2 regions of the Bradyrhizobium sp. SZCCHNS1022 genome follow, and region 2 is predicted to be linked to the other one. Evidence: predicted binding sites of a transcription regulator. Region 2 holds the regulator's gene; the other holds the start of a gene.
What was found. Region 2 encodes PhoB, which activates phosphate uptake and scavenging genes when phosphate is short. Its sites were predicted from a motif close to TGTCATNNANCTGTCAT; they were not measured.
Positions count from the first base shown of each region.

Region 1: ppk2 (polyphosphate kinase 2) is a predicted target of PhoB. The motif match lies at 2,399-2,415, and genes of this name have one in related genera.

Region 1 is NZ_JAUETT010000001.1:314,499-320,410, forward strand. Features, by position in the region: gene QX071_RS01415 (sensor histidine kinase) at 1-318, opposite strand, end outside; gene QX071_RS01420 (hypothetical protein) at 885-1,067, shown strand; gene QX071_RS01425 (transglutaminase family protein) at 1,247-2,110, opposite strand; gene ppk2 (polyphosphate kinase 2) at 2,448-3,236, shown strand; gene QX071_RS01435 (sensor histidine kinase) at 3,378-4,379, opposite strand; gene QX071_RS01440 (hypothetical protein) at 5,569-5,862, opposite strand.
Region 2 is NZ_JAUETT010000001.1:157,768-163,679, reverse strand. Features, by position in the region: gene pstC (phosphate ABC transporter permease subunit PstC) at 1-7, shown strand, start outside; gene pstA (phosphate ABC transporter permease PstA) at 36-911, shown strand; gene pstB (phosphate ABC transporter ATP-binding protein PstB) at 908-1,729, shown strand; gene phoU (phosphate signaling complex protein PhoU) at 1,835-2,551, shown strand; gene phoB (phosphate regulon transcriptional regulator PhoB) at 2,567-3,271, shown strand; gene QX071_RS00725 (GcrA family cell cycle regulator) at 3,538-4,050, opposite strand; gene QX071_RS00720 (aspartate aminotransferase family protein) at 4,538-5,746, shown strand; gene argF (ornithine carbamoyltransferase) at 5,743-5,912, shown strand, end outside.

The DNA of each region.
Region 1 (5,912 bases), 160 kb from region 2:
AACGCGATTAGCCGCCGCGGCCAATTGTGAGGCCGCTTCGGGATTGGTCGTATTGCGGCTCTGCAGCGCAAGAAGGCTGATGATCATCTGGAGATCGTTCAACAGGCGATGATCGGATTCCGCTTTCAGCAGTTCTTGTCTGTGAATCAACTCGTCCTGTTGAAGAAGTCGCGCCTCGGCTTTCGCAAGCGCCCTTCGCAATTGAACCGCCACAAGCCGGTCGCCCGTCGACTCCGCACGGGGCACATGTTGATCCGAGCGCTGAATAATCACCCCCGGAGGTAGATCGGGATCGCCTGACGGACGCTCATTATTCACGACATCGGCTCCCAATGAGCGGATCTTCTCATTGCACTCAACCACAAGGTGAATTTAGAGCCTTGCAAGAACGTCGAATTGATGCAAGTCAATTTCATCCGGCGCCCGGCCTTGCGAGCCCTGATGCTGTTGCGTCCCGTATTTCGCCCGAAACGCGCTTTTTTCAGCCGCCCGCCGATCAGCGCGCCAGCGATGCCTGCACCAATTCCGATGCCGTACCGCCGCTATAGCCGACGCGCCAAGCCCGACGAGCCACCGCGTGGTGGCAACAACGAGCGCAGAGGCATCGTCTTGGACGATCTGTTCATCACGGCATCTCCGAAACATTTTCGGGTAGCGCGGCCGCCTTCGGTGCAGCCGGCGTCTTCGGAAACGATGCGTAAGAATGATCCAGGAAAGATTGCGTCAATTGATTTAGCGCAACGTGAGCGAGTATCAATTGGACAAACTCAGTTTCGACGATCGGAGACGTTCGCGAAGCAGTGTCCTGCGCACGAGCGAGTGCCGATCTTTCTTTTGGTCCGCGGTGGCGCGCGCGTCGCTGCCACGGCCGCACGGGGGCTTCCATGCTTTCACTCATAATCGGGATCCTGATCATTTGCGTTGTCGGGGCAATTTGTTTCTGGGCCATCGACAAGTTCGTCAATGAATCCAGGCTGGCAGGTCTTCTCAAATTGCTGGTGGTGCTGATCTGCCTGGCCGCGATCCTTCAACGGCTGTTGCCTTTGGCGGGAATCAATTGGTTATAGCCGGCCCGCAATTTACCGCCGATCTACCGCGTGACGTATGCGGCACCCGTGGCCATCGCCTAGGCTGCGGGGCGCGAGGCGCGTCAGAAAAGTCCAGGCTCGACAGCGACCGTCCTTCATGAGCGCGACCGCCTTGAAGCCGAACGGTTGACCAGAAAGGCCGCTGAAAGCCCGTCGATCTAAGATGTGACAAGAACTTCTACAGACGTCCCGGCGAAAGCGCCGATGCTGCCGACGAAGCTGCCGGACACTGGGATCGTCTGCCGGATGTCGCGCGCGACCGCGACCGGGATCAAGTTGAAGCCGCCGAGGCTACGATTCGTCGGGTCGAATGTGATCCAGCCGGCTCCCGGTACGAAGACCTCCGCCCACGCATGGGTTGATCCCGCGCCGCTCGATCCGACGTTGTCCTGTTCCGGATTGTAAAGGTAGCCGGAGACGATTCTGGCTCCGAACCCGAGCATGCGTGCTGCTTCGGTGAACAGCACCGCGAGATCCCGGCATGACCCCCAGCCACGATTTAGGGATTCTACCGGCGTTTGGGTGCCCTCCTCCTCGCGGCTCTGGTACTGCACAGCTTCAGAAACGCCGACGCTGAGGTCCTTCAGCAGTGATAGCGTATCAGTCCGACTCCCTCGAACGAACATTTGTGCCCAATTTCGCAGGACCCCCGCCGTATCCGAGAACTGGGGGAGAGCCAGGGCGCCGAGATCGGTCCAATCGTCATCGGAATAGCGGAATGGATAAGACATGGCCGAGACGGCGATATCGAACACCGGCCATGCAACCGCATCGAGCTGAAGCTCTGCGGCGCTGGTGATCACCAGGCTGGAGGCCGTCATCTGAAACGTGGCCGTCGCGATTGCATTGCCGAACACATCGTGCGCCCAGGTCAAAGTCGCAGGCGGCGTCAGCGTGATGTTGCTCGAAATCAAACGAAGCTCGCGGCTCTCGCGCGGACGAAGCATCAAGCGGTGCGGCAGCAGGCGCACGTTTTCGTTGAATCGATAGGTCGTCGTGTGAAGAACCTTCAGGGTAATCAACGAAAGCTCCGATCGGGGCAGCCTTTGGGCCAGGCCCCTCATCCGGTGGCGCTCTCGGGAAGTATGGCCGAGTTGAACGTGCCACGCAAATGGCGATCCGGAGTCCGGACAGCCGAAACTGGGTGGACTTACGGACGAGGCACCGAGCAAGAACGTCGCGATTCATTCATGCGGCTATGTTGACGGCCGCCGAAGTGCAAGCACAACATCAGCTTCGCAGTGCGATCGTGATCCGACAGGCGTGACCTGACCGCCGGTCGGAGAGCTGCAAATATATGGACCACCTCGTGTCATCGCGCCGACGCTGGATGGTGAGGCGACCAGGAAGGAACGAACCATGAAGAACCGGCCAGCACGTCCGCAACATTTGAGTCGCCACAGATATCACGCGCTGCTGGTCCGGCTGCAGATCGAGCTCGTCAAGCTGCAGCGCTGCGTGATTGAGCGCGGCCAGCGTATCCTTGTCATCGTCGAAGGCCGCGATGCCGCCGGCAAGGATGGCACGATCAAGTCTATTGTCGAACATCTAAGCCCGCGTGATACCCGCGTCGTGGCGCTGGGGCCGCCAAGCAATCGGGAACGGTGTTCATGGTACTTCCAGCGTCACGTTTCGCACTTGCCAGCGGCGGGAGAGATCGTGCTGTTCAATCGCAGTTGGTACAACCGGGCCGGAGTCGAGCGTGTCATGGGGTTTTGCAGCAAGAAGGAAACCGAGGAATTCCTCGAGACCGTGCCGGCTTTCGAGGCGATGATCGAGCGTTCGGGTATCACCCTGCTCAAGTACTACCTTGATATTTCGAAACAGGAACAGAAGCGACGGCTTGCCGACCGCCAAAAAGACCCCCTGAAGCAATGGAAGATGAGCCCCGTCGATGCCAAGGCGCAGAAGTATTGGAAAGCCTATTCCGAGGCACGGGACAAGATGCTGGAGCGGACGCACACCGTCAGCTCGCCCTGGACCGTGGTCCGGGCCGGCGACAAGGAACATGCGCGACTTAATGTTATTCGCGATATGCTGTGGCGGCTGAATTATCCGGGAAAGCACCGTCGCCTCCACAGGCCGGATCCGGCGGTCGTTTTTCCCTACGACAAAGCCTGTTATGAGCGTGGCCTGATCGAGGCTTAAGGTGGCGTGGCTTGCCTTGATGCCTCAGTTTGCATCGAGCGAGATCGTGTCGCCTGCATTTTCGAGAGCGGAGCGGACGCTGTTGCGGCGGTCTTGCATTCACATGCACCGGCCGCTACCGGACGAAGGTCTCAAAGTTGCTCACCTTCCGATGCTCTCCTTGCTCATGATCAGCGTAGCGACAAGCCCCTCCTCCGACCAGTCGAATGCGATGGAGCCCCCAAGCTGGGCTGCCATGGTCCGCTGCATCAGGCTGCTTCCAAAGCCGTTGAGCATCGCGGGAGCCTTGAGAGGCGGACCGCCCCGCTCGGTCCAGGTCATGACGACTTCGTCGTCATGGGCATTGCACGACACGTCCAAAGTGCCCCTTGCCAGCGACAGCGAACCGTATTTCGCCGAGTTCGTTGCCAATTCGTGCAACACAAGTGCGAGCGTTGTACTCGACCTCTCGCCGACATTCATCTTCGGCACGGCAACGCGAATGCGGACGCTCGCTCCTCTTTCGTCGTAGGGCGCGAGCAAGACGGAGACGAGGTCGCCAAGAAGCGCTCCTTCGCTCTTCCTGCCCGGTCCCGGGCGAATGAGGTCCTGTGCACGTCCTAGGGCCATCAGCCGGCTTGTTAGCTCATGGGCCATGTCTTCTTTGGTTGCGGCCGAACGCGATGTAAATTGAGTAAGCGCGGTTGCGATGGTCAGAAGGTTCTTCACTCGATGGCTCATCTCCCCCGCCAGCAATTCGTTCGCTTCCTCGGCTTGCTTGCGTTGGGTGACGTCGAGAAAGATGCCAAACATAGTTCGATCGGCAATGTCCGCATCGTCACCTTGCCCGCGCGCGGAGATCCAACGAATGTCGCTGCCAAACAAGATACGAAAATCGATCTCGTAAGCGCCCACTATTGCGCGAGTAGCGGCAAACGCCGACCTGACCCGCTCCAGATCAGCAGGATGGATATTCCTGGACAAGATTTCGAATGTGATGTGTTTTTCGGTCTTCGAAACCGCCCACAGGTCGTAGGCGCGTTCGTCCATGGTAATGGCGTCCGTATCCACGTTCCAGGCCCACAAGGCCACGCCGGCAGCGTGGGTCGCAGCACGCAGGTGCTTTTCGTGCCAAACCGGCATCGACATGTTATCGGACGACATTCGGCTTTGCTTCCCTTGGTTGGACGACTGCTTCTGTCAGCCCAGCGCGGGCCTCCCGTTCACCTGTCCGCCGCAGCTTCGTCGATCGCAGCCGTGACGACGCCGGTCGCAGTCTGATGGACCATGTGGCCGGTTCGGGGAGCGCGGTAAAAGCTCCTCTGAGGAACGTTGCGTTGCAGGCGCGTGGATTGCTCGCCTCTGCCGCCAGGAAGTCCCGGTGCGCTTCTAAGCCGCCTGAGTGCCGGCTTGTGCGGAGATCGTTTTCGAGCATTTGTAACTATATCCCCCTGGAGTAGGTACCGCACCCATATTTCGGCCGAGCGGTCGCATTGGAGGACTCTGACGGTCGCGGCGCCAAAGCCCAAGCTCGGGCGTGGCCAATCCTGCAGCACGACCTCCGGAACCCTGCTTACAGTTTTGTGCGCGGCAAACCGGCCATCTCGACGCCCTCCTGGCACGCACACGAGGCACTTTCGCAACTTCATGGGGCCTGGAACCTGGCTTGGAGTCCGAAGTTCCGAACACAGTCACTGACGGACGCTATTAGGCATCGGGCGAGGCGGCACCTGGCCTGCTCTTGCGGACAGGTTGAAGTCCTGTCGGGCATCGGTAGGGACGCCGGACTGGGCTGTTGTTCGAGGAAGGGCTCGCTTACGACGGCGCGCGATTGCCGCAAGCCTTGATGCTGACGGTGATGACGGGATGACGACGCAAACGTCTCAATGCCTCGATGCCGGATCGCGGTCACTGCGCCGGCCGATGACGCAGCAGACAACAGCCGCAGGACATTTCCGGCCGGTAGGGACCGCCGGCTTGGGCGAACAGCGCCAAGATCCCCGAGGCCTTCGATCAGCACACCGGGAGCTGCGGTCATGGATTGCACCCCGATCGCGCCAACGAAAGCCGCGGAATACTGCTTCCCTCGGTCCCCTTGTAAGCGCAAACAACAACGGCCCGAGCTCGGCACTGGTCGCGATCTCGGGCCGCCCGAACGTCGCGGAGCGGCCCGCGACGTTCGCCCTCACCCGATCACATCGAGCTTGCCGTCGCTGTCCAATTTTGCTCACTCCTATTCGAAACCCGACTCGTCTCGCCCCTTGGAGAGCTGCATTTGATCCGCGTCGCGCGCCGGAGCGAAAAGCTGATTTCAGCGGCATGCATCCAATGCAGAGACGGCTGTGTTCCCGACCTATTCGCACGCCTTGACGCCAGGCCGCACGCTGATCTTTGCGAGCTCCCGACGCTCGTCGTCTGTCAGCTGCCAATCCTCGCACTGGCTGTAGAGTTGCCAGAAAACATCGTGCAATCTGCTTCGGGCCACCTTGACGATCTCCGTATCGTCGAATTCGCAAGACTTCAGGAAAATTGGCAAGTCAAAGCTGGTCTGACCGCTTTCGAATCGGAACGTCAGGCGAATGTCCTCGCCGCGCTCATTCGGCGAAATCATCTCGATGCGTGCGATCTTTATCTTGAATACATTCATGCACATCACCTTGCTCTATCGAACTTGAAACGAGTTTCTCCGCAAGCAAC
Region 2 (5,912 bases):
AAAATAAGCCGGATGGATAGGGCAGGAGAGATCGCATGACGTCTACCGATACGCCCATCAATCCGGCCAACCGGATCTATGGCCGCCGCCGCCGCAAGGACATCTTCGTCCGTGCGCTGTGCGTGCTTGCCGCGCTGTTCGGCGTGACCTGGCTCGCACTGATCCTGATCGATCTGCTCTACCAGGGCCTGGCTGGCCTGACCGTGCAGGTCTTCGCGACCGATACGCCGCCGCCGGGATCGAGCGACGGCGGCCTGCGCAACGCCATCGTAGGCTCGATCATCATGACGGTCTTCGGCGTCGGCGTCGGTGCTCCACTCGGCTTGTTCGCCGGCACCTACCTCGCCGAGTATGGTCGCCATGACCGGTTGACTTCGGTGATCCGTTTCATCAACGACATCCTGCTCTCTGCCCCATCCATCATCATCGGCCTGTTCATCTATGGCGCGGTCGTGGTTCCGATGGGCGGCTTCTCGGCCATCGCGGGCTGTCTGGCGCTTGCCGTGATCGTGATTCCGGTCGTGCTGCGCACCACCGAGGACATGCTGCTGCTGGTGCCCAATCCGCTGCGTGAGGCCGCCTCCGCACTTGGCCTGCCGCGTTCGCTGGTGATCCGGCGCATCGCCTATCGCGCGGCGCGCTCCGGCTTGATCACGGGCGTCCTGCTGGCGACCGCTCGCGTGGCCGGCGAGACCGCGCCGCTCCTGTTCACTGCGTTGTCGAACCAGTTCTGGAGCCTCGATCTTACCCACACGATGGCCAACCTGCCGGTGACCATCAACAACTTCGTCCAGAGCCCCTATGCCTATTGGAAGCAGCTGGCCTGGACCGGGGCCCTTTTGATTACCTTGACCGTACTTGCCCTGAACATCGGGGCCCGCATTCTGGGCGCCGAGAGGAGCGCAAAATGACCGACATGTCTGTTTCCGTCTCAAGTCCGGCGGGCGTCATTCCGAACAAATCCTTGCCGGACGCTCCGGCGAAGGTGACGGTCCGGAACCTGAACTTTTATTACGGCGATCACCATGCGCTGAAGAACATCAACCTGTCGCTCGGAACCAACCGGGTGACGGCCTTCATCGGACCGTCCGGCTGCGGCAAGTCCACGCTGCTGCGCATCTTCAACCGGATGTATGATCTGTATCCGGGCCAGCGCGCCGAAGGCCAGCTGATGCTGGACAACACCAACATCCTCGACCCCAAGCTCGACCTGAACCTCTTGCGTGCGCGCGTCGGCATGGTGTTCCAGAAGCCGACGCCGTTCCCGATGACGATCTACGAGAACATCGCCTTCGGCATCCGCCTGTATGAGAAGATCTCCAAATCCGAGATGGATGACCGGGTCGAGAAGGCGTTGCGCGGCGGCGCGCTGTGGAACGAGGTCAAGGACAAGCTCAACGCCTCGGGCCTGAGCCTTTCCGGCGGCCAGCAACAGCGTCTCTGTATTGCCCGCACCGTTGCGGTGCGTCCCGAGGTGATCCTGTTCGACGAGCCGTGCTCGGCGCTCGATCCGATCTCGACCGCCAAGGTCGAGGAGTTGATCCAGGAGCTGTCGGACAACTACACGATCGCGATCGTGACCCACAACATGCAGCAGGCGGCCCGCGTCTCCGACAAGACCGCCTTCATGTATCTCGGCGAGCTGATCGAGTTCGACGATACCAGCAAGATCTTCACCTCGCCGAGCGATCGGCGGACCCAGGACTACATCACCGGCCGCTTCGGCTGATGCCGGAAACGGACCCCTTGCATCGGTCGGCAAGGGGCAGTTGGCTGAGGCAGCGAGACCCGAATTGACGCGCCGGACTACGACGGCATTGCCGAGGAGATAGAGATGGCCAGTGAACATACCGTCAAGGCGTTTGACAGCGACCTGCAGGAGCTGACGCGGCTGGTCGCGGAGATGGGCGGCTTGGCCGAGCGGCTGATCGTGGATTCCGTCGACGCGCTGGTGCGGCGCGACGTCGCGCTCGGCGAGCGGGTGATCCAGACGGACGCCGAGATCGACAGTCTGCAGCGGCTGATCGAGGAGCGCGCGGTGCTCACCATCGCCCGCCGGCAGCCGATGGCGGTGGACCTGCGCGAGATCGTCGGCGCGATGCGGGTTGCGACCGACCTCGAGCGGATCGGCGACCTCGCCAAGAACATCGGCAAGCGCGTCGCCGCGCTGGAGAGCGATTTCCATCCCTTGAAGCTGATCCGCGGTTTGGAGCACATGACCGACCTGGTGCAGTCGCAGGTCAAGTCGGTGCTCGACGCCTATGCCGCCCACGATCTGCCGGCGGCGATGACGGTGTGGAAGGGCGACGAGGAGGTCGACGCCATCTGCACCTCGCTGTTCCGCGAGCTGCTCACCTACATGATGGAAGATCCCCGCAACATCTCGTTCTGCATTCACCTGATGTTCTGCGCCAAGAACATCGAACGGATCGGCGATCATGCGACCAACATCGCGGAAACCGTGTTCTACATGATCGAAGGCCAGCCGATGATCGACAAGCGTCCGAAGGGCGACATGACGTCCTTCGCGGCCACCGCCCCCGGAAACTGAGAGAGAAGCTGAGCGATGAGTGCGCGCATTCTGGTTGTGGAAGACGAGGAAGCGCTGACGACGCTGCTGCGCTACAATCTCGAGACCGAAGGTTACGAGGTCGAGACGGTTGCGCGCGGCGACGACGCCGACACGCGACTGAAGGAACGGGTGCCCGATCTCGTGGTGCTGGACTGGATGCTGCCGGGGCTGTCCGGCATCGAGCTGTGCCGGCGCCTGCGCGCCCGGCCCGAGACCAAGCAGCTGCCGATCATCATGCTGACGGCGCGCGGTGAGGAGAGCGAGCGGGTCCGCGGGCTCGCCACCGGGGCGGACGATTACATCGTCAAGCCGTTCTCGGTGCCCGAGCTGTTGGCCCGCGTGAAGGGTCTGCTCCGTCGCGCGAGCCCCGAACGGCTCGCCACCGTGCTCGCCTATGGCGACATCGAGCTCGATCGCGAGAAGCGCCGCGTCGCCCGCTCCGGCCGGCCGATCGATCTCGGGCCGACCGAATATCGGCTGCTCGAGTTCTTCCTGGAACATCCGGGCCGCGTGTTCAGCCGCGAGCAGCTGCTCGACAGCGTCTGGGGCCGCGACATCTACATCGACGAGCGTACGGTGGACGTGCACATCGGACGCTTGCGCAAGCTGCTCAATCCGGGACGCGAACAGGATCCGATCCGCACCGTGCGTGGCGCGGGCTATGCGCTCGACGACCGCTTCGCGAAGGCGGAATCGTGAGCTGAGGGCGATCGCGCAGCGACAAACAGCGACCGATCAAAGGCGGAGCTTCGGCTCCGCCTTTTTTGTCATGACAAGCGCGCTTGCAACGTGCGCCGCCGTCATCCCGGCGAACGCCGGTACCCATAACCGCAAATGCTGATGATAGAGCTGCAGCTGTAGCTAACATCCATCATAACCACGCCCGCCGGTGGTTATGGGTCCCCGCGTTCGCGGGGACGACAGCTGATGGCTGAGCTAACAGCGCGTCCAAGATGCGCAACAGATCAACGTGCCGGGCTCTTGCCGGGGTGACGACGGCGATCGGCCGCGGGCTGATAGGCGATGCGCGAATGCTGCGCGCAATAGGGCAGGCCGTTCAGCGCCTTGCCGCCGCAGAAGAAGAAGTCCGCGCTGGCGGGATCGCCGACCGGCCAGTGGCAGGTGCCTTCGCGGAGCTCGAGCAGCGACAGCCGCTGGTTCATCGGCACCACATTGTCGAAGGTGATCGGATCGGGCTCCGTCTCGACCTCGAACACCTGGGCGAGCGCGGTATTGCCGCGCGCCACCGGGCGGGCCACCCGCATCATCGGCTGAGCGGGGCGCGCCTTGCGCTGACGCGGAGCGGCGGCGGCAGGGCTCTTGGCGCGACCGGAGAGGCCGAGCCTGTGGACCTTGCCGATCACGGCGTTGCGCGTCACATTTCCGAGCTCCGCTGCGATCTGGCTGGCCGACAGTCCGGCCTCCCAGAGCTTTTTCAACTGCTCGACGCGATCGTCTGACCAGGTCAATACCGTCATCGCACCTTTCCCTTCGCGTTTCGCTGGCCAGTTTCGGGACAGCGCTGCGGTGCCAAACTCACGAAAATCCCTGCTCGCAGAATCCCTTAGCCCTCGCCGGGCGCGAGATGCGCGCCCGGACGTGTACGCCGAACCACCGAACTCTTAAGGATCAGACCTGCTGCACGAGATGTCGTACTCGATGCGAAAAACGCTACAATATGCCGTGACTCCCGCGCAAGAGTCGGGGGCCACCGTCCACACCTTCCGTCGATGTGGACCGGGAACGCTTAGCACTGTCATCGACCGGAAACCCCACCTGTTCCGCGCTGAGGCGGCTGGCTCACGCGTGTTGACAGCGAACGTCCTGCGCATACAATAGTTGTCCGTGCCGCCTTGAAAAGGCGGCACATTTTGTTTTCCAGGGCCGGGTCCCGGGTGCGCGATGGCGCTGCTTTGCGCCTCCTCGTGCGCGTCTTGACCGGCCCGTCAGCTCAAGTGATCAGCCATGACGGACGTCGCGTCGCATCTGCTCCCCGTATTTGCCCGGATCGATCTCGCCTTCGAGCGCGGCGAGGGCGCCTGGCTGATCGCGACCAATGGCGAGCGCTATCTCGACTTCACCTCCGGCGTCGCCGTGAATGCGCTGGGTCACGCGCATCCGCATTTGGTGAAGGCGCTGCAGGAGCAGGCGACCAAGCTCTGGCACATGTCGAACCTGTTCAAGAGCCCGGACGGCGAGCGGCTTGCGGCGCGGCTGTGCGAGCAGAGCTTCGCCGACTACGTGTTCTTCGCCAATTCCGGCGCCGAAGCGATGGAATGCGCGATCAAGATCACGCGCAAGCATCACGCCGCCAAGGGGCATCCGGAACGTTACCGCATCGTTACGTTCGAGGGCGCGTTCCACGGCCGCACGCTGGCGACGCTCGCGGCCACCGGCTCGGCCAAATATCTCGACGGCTTCGGCCCGCCGATGGATGGTTTCGACCAAGTCCCGCTCGGCGATCTCGAAGCGGTGAAGAAGGCGATCGGCCCGCACACCGCGGGCATCTTGATCGAGCCGGTGCAAGGTGAGGGTGGCGTGCGCACCGCGCCGCTGGGCTTCTACAAGGCCCTGCGCGAGCTCTGCAACGCGCACGGCCTGCTGCTCGTGTTCGACGAGGTGCAGACTGGCATGGGCCGCACCGGCGAGCTGTTCGCGCATCGCTGGCTCGGGGTCGAGCCCGACGTGATGTCGCTGGCGAAAGCGCTCGGCGGCGGTTTCCCGATCGGCGCGTGCCTCGCCACGGCCGATGCTGCGGCCGGCATGACGGCGGGCTCGCATGGTTCGACCTTCGGCGGCAACCCGCTGGCGGTGGCCGCGGCCAATGCGGTGCTGGACGTGATGCTGGCGCCGGGCTTCTTCGAGCACGCGCGCAAGATGTCGCTGCTGCTCAAGCAGAAGCTCGCCGCCGTGATCGATCGCCACCCGGAGGTGATCTCCGAGGTCCGCGGCGAAGGTCTCTTGATCGGCATCAAGGCCGTGGTTCCGTCGGCCGATCTGATCGCGGCGCTCCGCGACGAGAAGCTGTTGACCGTCGGCGCCGGCGACAACGTGGTGCGCTTCCTGCCGCCCTTGATCGTCAACGAAACCGAGATCGAAGAGTCGGTGCAGCGGCTCGATCGCGCCTGTACGGCGCTATCGAGCGGTCAGTCGAAGCAGGCAGCCGCGTCATGAGTAAGACCCCCCGTCATTTCCTCGACATATCTGAGGTTCCGCTACCCGAGCTGCGCTCCATGCTCGCGCTGTCCAGCGACATGAAGAAGAAGCTGAAGGCGCACGAGCCGGCGAAGAAGCCGCTCGAGGGCAAGGTGTTGGCGATGATCTTCGAGAAGCCCTCGAC